One region of the Paenibacillus kribbensis genome, then DNA from elsewhere that is predicted to be linked to it. Evidence: a T-box and tRNA genes for the amino acid it is inferred to sense, from the RefSeq annotation. Region 1 holds a T-box; the other holds one or more tRNA genes.
The links. A T-box is a leader RNA that pairs with one kind of tRNA and senses whether it is charged. The one in region 1 lies ahead of ileS (isoleucine--tRNA ligase), so its partner is inferred to be a tRNA-Ile.
Positions count from the first base shown of each region.

Region 2: it encodes a tRNA-Ile, which carries the amino acid that the T-box ahead of ileS (isoleucine--tRNA ligase) is inferred to sense. The anticodon was not compared.

Region 1 is NZ_CP020028.1:1,977,134-1,980,518, forward strand. It holds gene B4V02_RS08790 (YlmH family RNA-binding protein) at 1-560, shown strand, start outside; gene B4V02_RS08795 (DivIVA domain-containing protein) at 733-1,242, shown strand; T-box leader at 1,416-1,697, shown strand; gene ileS (isoleucine--tRNA ligase) at 1,778-3,385, shown strand, end outside.
Region 2 is NZ_CP020028.1:5,198,619-5,202,003, forward strand. It holds tRNA gene B4V02_RS23160 (tRNA-Gly) at 1-72, opposite strand, end outside; tRNA gene B4V02_RS23165 (tRNA-Leu) at 79-166, opposite strand; tRNA gene B4V02_RS23170 (tRNA-Lys) at 181-256, opposite strand; tRNA gene B4V02_RS23175 (tRNA-Gln) at 261-335, opposite strand; tRNA gene B4V02_RS23180 (tRNA-His) at 351-423, opposite strand; tRNA gene B4V02_RS23185 (tRNA-Tyr) at 443-528, opposite strand; tRNA gene B4V02_RS23190 (tRNA-Thr) at 533-608, opposite strand; tRNA gene B4V02_RS23195 (tRNA-Phe) at 634-706, opposite strand; tRNA gene B4V02_RS23200 (tRNA-Asp) at 743-819, opposite strand; tRNA gene B4V02_RS23205 (tRNA-Met) at 845-918, opposite strand; tRNA gene B4V02_RS23210 (tRNA-Val) at 951-1,026, opposite strand; tRNA gene B4V02_RS23215 (tRNA-Glu) at 1,033-1,104, opposite strand; tRNA gene B4V02_RS23220 (tRNA-Ser) at 1,136-1,227, opposite strand; tRNA gene B4V02_RS23225 (tRNA-Met) at 1,231-1,304, opposite strand; tRNA gene B4V02_RS23230 (tRNA-Asn) at 1,339-1,414, opposite strand; tRNA gene B4V02_RS23235 (tRNA-Ala) at 1,419-1,494, opposite strand; tRNA gene B4V02_RS23240 (tRNA-Ile) at 1,519-1,595, opposite strand; rRNA gene rrf (5S ribosomal RNA) at 1,632-1,748, opposite strand; rRNA gene B4V02_RS23250 (23S ribosomal RNA) at 1,902-3,385, opposite strand, start outside.

The DNA of each region.
Region 1 (3,385 bases):
TTGCGCCCGATTATTCATATTTAGACGATGAGGATATGGGGATTCGGGTTCTTTCCATCAGCTCAGATGATCATAAAATTAGCACATTGGAGCACGGTGATTATTTGGGGGCCATACTGGGACTTGGAATCAAGCGTGGAAAAATCGGTGATATTCAGGTGCTGGATGATGGATGTCATGTATTGGTAGCTTCAGAAATCAGTGATTTCATTATGCTGCACTTACAGCAGGTTCATCGTGTCCATGTATGGACAGAACTGCTGCCTTCAGAAAGCCTGCGGACAAAGGAAGCTGAATTGGAGCCGTTGGATTTGACGGTGGCTTCTTTGCGTCTGGACGGTATCGCCAGTGACGTGTACAAGCTGAGTCGAAGCAAAATTTTGACTCCAATCCGGGCCGGACGGTGCAGGGTCAATTGGAAAGTGGAAGAGAATCCATCTACTTCACTTAAGGCCGGGGATGTTATTTCCATGCAAGGATTTGGCCGATTCAAAGTGCTCGAAACAGACGGGATGACAAAAAAGGGAAGATTCCGTGTCAAAATCGGTAAGTTTGTATAGCTCAAGGCAGGATTCACGAGCTTTGTGTCGAAAAAATTAAGCTAAAGGGTAGAGCTGGAACGATTTTGCTCTGTACAGTATTCACAAATCGGGGTATGATGACCGATAGATGATAGTGAGCGTCGTGACGCGGAACATGTATTTTTTGTCAATCTTATAGGAGGTGGACGGCATGCCATTAACGCCATTGGATATACATAATAAGGAATTTGCCCGCCGGCTTCGCGGTTATGATGAGGATCAGGTCAATGAATTTTTGGACCAGGTGATCAAGGATTATGAAGCTGTTATACGTGAAAATAAAGAACTGAGCACTGAGTTGCTGAACGTGCAGGAGAAGCTTGACCATTTCGCGACGATTGAAGATACGCTGAGCAAGACGATTATCGTGGCGCAGGAAGCGGCAGATGAAGTTCGCAACAACGCCAAGAAAGAATCTCAACTGATCGTGAAGGAAGCGGAGAAAAATGCCGATCGCATTGTGAATGAGGCATTGGCTAAATCCCGTAAAATCGCGTTGGAGGTTGAGGAACTGAAGAAGCAGGCTTCGATTTACCGGGCGCGTTTTCGGACACTGGTGGAGGCGCAGCTTGACCTGTTAAGTCAGGACGGCTGGGAAGCGCTTGAAAACCGGGAACGTGAAGTGCTGGAGCGCGAGCGTGAAATGAAGGAAATTTACTAATAGTCATTTCTGACAGCGCTTATTAGGCATTGTCAGGGTTGACTTTTATCTGTAAACAGGCTATAACTGTAAATACTATACTGAATATAAACCGTTATCCGTGTATCGGTTAAGGGTTGTTATTCAAGTCAGCGGGGATACTGCTGATTCAATACACCGATGAATTTAACATGTGTAATTCGTTGATGGGAACGAGTACGTCATGATTTTGTTCCTCAGAGAGTTGGCCACTTGGTGCAAGCCAACGTTCAGAACATGACCGAAGATCCTCCCGGAGAAGTGAGCTGAAGCGCTTGTTTTTTACGGCGTGTGTAAGCAATCATCGTTTGCCATACGTTACAATGGCGCCCTGCTGTAGTTGTGTAGGGCTTAGAGCGCCGTGAAAGTACCGTTTCTTATGAAAGGGTTTGTTCACGGAATCAGGGTGGTAACGCGAGCACAGTCTCGTCCCTTTACAGGGATGGGGCTTTTTTTGTTGCTTTTTTAGGAAACGCTACAACAATCAAAATGATGAGCAAAGAAGGAGAATGACATGATGAACAGAGTGGATGTAAAAGAAAAGGCACGGTCCCGCGACCTGCGCATCCTGAACAAATGGAAAGAGGAGGACACATTCCGTAAATCCATCACCAATCGTGAGGGTAAGCCAAATTTTGTGTTTTATGAAGGTCCACCAACTGCCAACGGTAAACCGCATATCGGTCACGTGCTGGGTCGTGTAATTAAGGATTTTGTAGGCCGCTACCAAACAATGAAGGGATACCGGGTCGTACGCAAGGCCGGTTGGGACACACATGGCTTGCCGGTAGAACTGGGTGTGCAAAAGCAACTAGGCATCTCCCACAAACCTGAAATTGAAGAATACGGCGTTGAAAAGTTTATTAAAAAATGTAAGGCAAGCGTGTTTGAGTACGAGCAGCAATGGCGTGATCTGACCGAAGCGATCGGATACTGGACAGACCTCGATCACCCGTATATTACACTGGATAATAACTATATCGAGAGTGTATGGAACATTTTGGCGACGATTCATGAAAAAGGATTGCTGTATCGTGGTCATCGTGTGAGTCCGTATTGCCCGGATTGTCAGACAACGCTGAGCTCTCATGAAGTGGCACAGGGCTACAAAGATGTAAAGGACCTGAGTGCCACAGCCAAATTCAAGCTGCATAGCAGTGGGGAATACGTACTGGCTTGGACGACAACACCTTGGACTTTACCGAGCCACGTGGCACTTGCCGTCAACCCTGATCTGGAATATGCTCGTGTGAAGCAGGAAGACGCTGTATACATCGTTGCTAAAAATCTGGTTGAGGACGTAATTAAAGGCGATCATGAAGTGCTTGGCACGCTGTCCGGTTCAGAGCTGGTTGGTCAAACTTATACCCCGCCATTTACGTATTTCCAGGTCGAGAAGGGTAATCAGATTCTGGGGGCGAAATTCGTAACAGACTCCAGCGGTACAGGTATCGTTCATATGGCTCCAGCGCATGGTGAGGATGATTACCGGGTATGCCGCGAAAATGGCGTTGGATTCATCAATGTGGTGGATCTCCAAGGTAACTATGTTCAGGAAATTACGGACTTTGCAGGCCGTTTTGTAAAAGACTGTGATGTGGATATTGTTAAGATGCTGTCTGAAAAAGGCTTGCTGTACAGCAAGGAAAAATACGAGCATAGCTATCCGTTCTGCTGGCGTTGTGATACTCCGCTGTTGTATTACGCTATGGACAGCTGGTTTATCAAAACAACCGCGATCAAGGATCAACTGATTGCCAACAACAGTGAAGTTGAATGGTATCCGGGTCATGTGCGTGAAGGACGCTTCGGTAAGTTTTTGGAGGAGCTGGTGGATTGGAACATCAGCCGTGACCGTTATTGGGGTACACCGCTGAACATCTGGGTGTGTGAGGAGACTGGGGAACAGTTCGCACCGCACAGTATTGCTGAATTGCGGGAACGTGCGATTGGCGACGTACCAGCGGACATTGAGCTGCACAAGCCCTATGTGGATGACATTAAGGTGCGTAGCAAATGCGGCAAGTACGAAATGACCCGTACACCGGAAGTGATCGACGTATGGTTCGATAGCGGCTCCATGCCGTTTGCACAACATCATTATCCATTTGAAAATAATGAAACG
Region 2 (3,385 bases), 2.6 Mb from region 1:
AGCGGACGACGGGAATCGAACCCGCGACCCTCGCCTTGGCAAGGCGATGCTCTACCGCTGAGCCACGTCCGCAAAATATGGTGCGGTCGAGAGGACTCGAACCTCCACGGGGGGTTAGCCCACACGGACCTGAACCGTGCGCGTCTGCCAATTCCGCCACGACCGCAAAATAATTATAAATGGTGAGCCATGAAGGACTCGAACCTTCGACACCCTGATTAAAAGTCAGGTGCTCTACCAACTGAGCTAATGGCTCTTAATGGCTGGGGATATAGGATTTGAACCTATGCATGACGGAGTCAAAGTCCGTTGCCTTACCGCTTGGCTAATCCCCATTAATAAGAATAAAGGGCGGCCGATGGGGCTTGAACCCACGAATGCCGGAGTCACAGTCCGGTGCGTTAACCACTTCGCCACGACCGCCATATGATTAAGAAAAGACTGGTGGAGGATGATGGATTCGAACCACCGAACCCGTAAGGGAGCAGATTTACAGTCTGATGCGTTTGGCCACTTCGCTAATCCTCCAAAATGGTGCCGGCGAGAGGACTTGAACCCCCAACCTACTGATTACAAGTCAGTTGCTCTACCAATTGAGCTACACCGGCACATTACTCATTCCCACTTGAAAGGTGGCTCGGGACGGAATCGAACCGCCGACACGAGGATTTTCAGTCCTCTGCTCTACCGACTGAGCTACCGAGCCATATTATGTTGTACTACTAAATTATACATATTAGAATGGCGGAACTGACGGGATTCGAACCCGCGATCTCCTGCGTGACAGGCAGGCATGTTAGGCCTCTACACCACAGTTCCAGAGGCATTTCCATCAGGAAATTAATTGCGGGGGCAGGATTTGAACCTACGACCTTCGGGTTATGAGCCCGACGAGCTACCGAACTGCTCCACCCCGCGATAGTAAAAGGGATTTCTTTAAAAATTATTAATGGTGGAGGCTGAGGGGATCGAACCCCCGACCCTCTGCTTGTAAGGCAGATGCTCTCCCAGCTGAGCTAAGCCTCCATATTATGACCCGTAGGGGATTCGAACCCCTGTTACCTCCGTGAAAGGGAGGTGTCTTAACCCCTTGACCAACGGGCCTTACAAAATAAATTCTGAATTTTTAAAGGTGTGGCGGAGAGAGAGGGATTCGAACCCTCGCACCACTTTCGCAGTCTAACCCCTTAGCAGAGGGTCCCCTTATAGCCACTTGGGTATCTCTCCGAGTAGCGGCAGAGGGGATCGAACCCCCGACCTCACGGGTATGAACCGTACGCTCTAGCCAGCTGAGCTACGCCGCCACCTTATATATATAAGTCAAAAATATTCAAAATATGGCTCCCCGAACAGGACTCGAACCTGTGACAACTCGATTAACAGTCGAGTGCTCTACCAACTGAGCTATCAGGGAATATTGGTGGAGCCAAGCGGGATCGAACCGCTGACCTCCTGCGTGCAAGGCAGGCGCTCTCCCAGCTGAGCTATGGCCCCAATCATGTTGTATTAATTAAGAAATGGTGGGCCTTAGTGGACTCGAACCACCGACCTCACCCTTATCAGGGGTGCGCTCTAACCAGCTGAGCTAAAGGCCCTAATATTTACAGCTTTATTATCCTCTAAAGGATATCGCTTGGCGGCGTCCTACTCTCCCAGGACCCTGCGGTCCAAGTACCATCGGCGCTGGAGGGCTTAACGGTCGTGTTCGGGATGGGTACGTGTGGAACCCCTCCGCTATCGCCACCAAACATGAATTTGCCTCGCAAATTCTTCCGTATTGAAACTTGATTCATCACATATCGTGTGAATGAATTTCAATGCGCTTTTCGTATGCACTTGTACATACCTTCAAGGTGTTACACCCTGAAAACTGGATCCGAAACTCCATTGCGTCCTATCTTTAGGATAAGCCCTCGACCGATTAGTATTGGTCAGCTCCATGCATTACTGCACTTCCACCCCCAACCTATCTACCTCGTCGTCTTCAAGGGGTCTTACGTATTGGGAAATCTCATCTTGAGGGGGGCTTCACGCTTAGATGCTTTCAGCGCTTATCCCTTCCGTACATAGCTACCCAGCTGTGCTTCTGGCGAAACAACTGGTACACCAGCGGTACGTCCATCCCGGTCCTCTCGTACTAAGGACAGCTCCTCTCAAATTTCCTACGCCCACGACAGATAGGGACCGAACTGTCTCACGACGTTCTGAACCCAGCTCGCGTACCGCTTTAATGGGCGAACAGCCCAACCCTTGGGACCTACTTCAGCCCCAGGATGCGATGAGCCGACATCGAGGTGCCAAACCTCCCCGTCGATGTGGACTCTTGGGGGAGATAAGCCTGTTATCCCCAGGGTAGCTTTTATCCGTTGAGCGATGGCCCTTCCATGCGGTACCACCGGATCACTAAGCCCGACTTTCGTCCCTGCTCGACTTGTAGGTCTCGCAGTCAAGCTCCCTTCTGCCTTTGCACTCTTCGAATGATTTCCAACCATTCTGAGGGAACCTTGGGGCGCCTCCGTTACTCTTTAGGAGGCGACCGCCCCAGTCAAACTGCCCACCTGACACTGTCCTCGTACCGGCTTACGGTACCAAGTTAGAACCTAGATACGATCAGGGTGGTATCCCAAGGATGCCTCCCCTCAAGCTGGCGCTCAAGGCTCAACGGCTCCCACCTATCCTGTACAGATCGTACCCAAATTCAATATCAAGCTGCAGTAAAGCTCCATGGGGTCTTTCCGTCTTGTCGCGGGTAACCTGCATCTTCACAGGTATTAAAATTTCACCGGATCTCTCGTTGAGACAGCGCCCAAGTCGTTACGCCATTCGTGCGGGTCAGAATTTACCTGACAAGGAATTTCGCTACCTTAGGACCGTTATAGTTACGGCCGCCGTTTACTGGGGCTTCGGTTCATAGCTTCGCCCGAAGGCTTACCACTCCCCTTAACCTTCCAGCACCGGGCAGGCGTCAGCCCGTATACTTCGCCTTGCGGCTTCGCACAGACCTGTGTTTTTGCTAAACAGTCGCTTGGGCCTTTTCACTGCGGCCCCCTCGGGCTATTCACCCTACCGAGGCACCCCTTCTCCCGAAGTTACGGGGTCATTTTGCCGAGTTCCTTAACGAGAGTTCTTCCGCGCGCCTTAGAATTCTCTTCTCGCCTACCTGTGTCGGTTTACGGTACGGGCACCTTCTCCTGGCTAGAGGCTTTTCTTGGCAGTCTGAGATCATGACCTTCGCTACTGCAATTTTCGCTCCCCATCACAGCCCAGCCTTATCGATGTGCGGATTTGCCTACACACCAGCCTCACTGCTTGGACGGACATCCATCAGTCCGCGTCACTACCCTACTGCGTCACCCCATCGCTCATAACGGATTACGGTGGTACA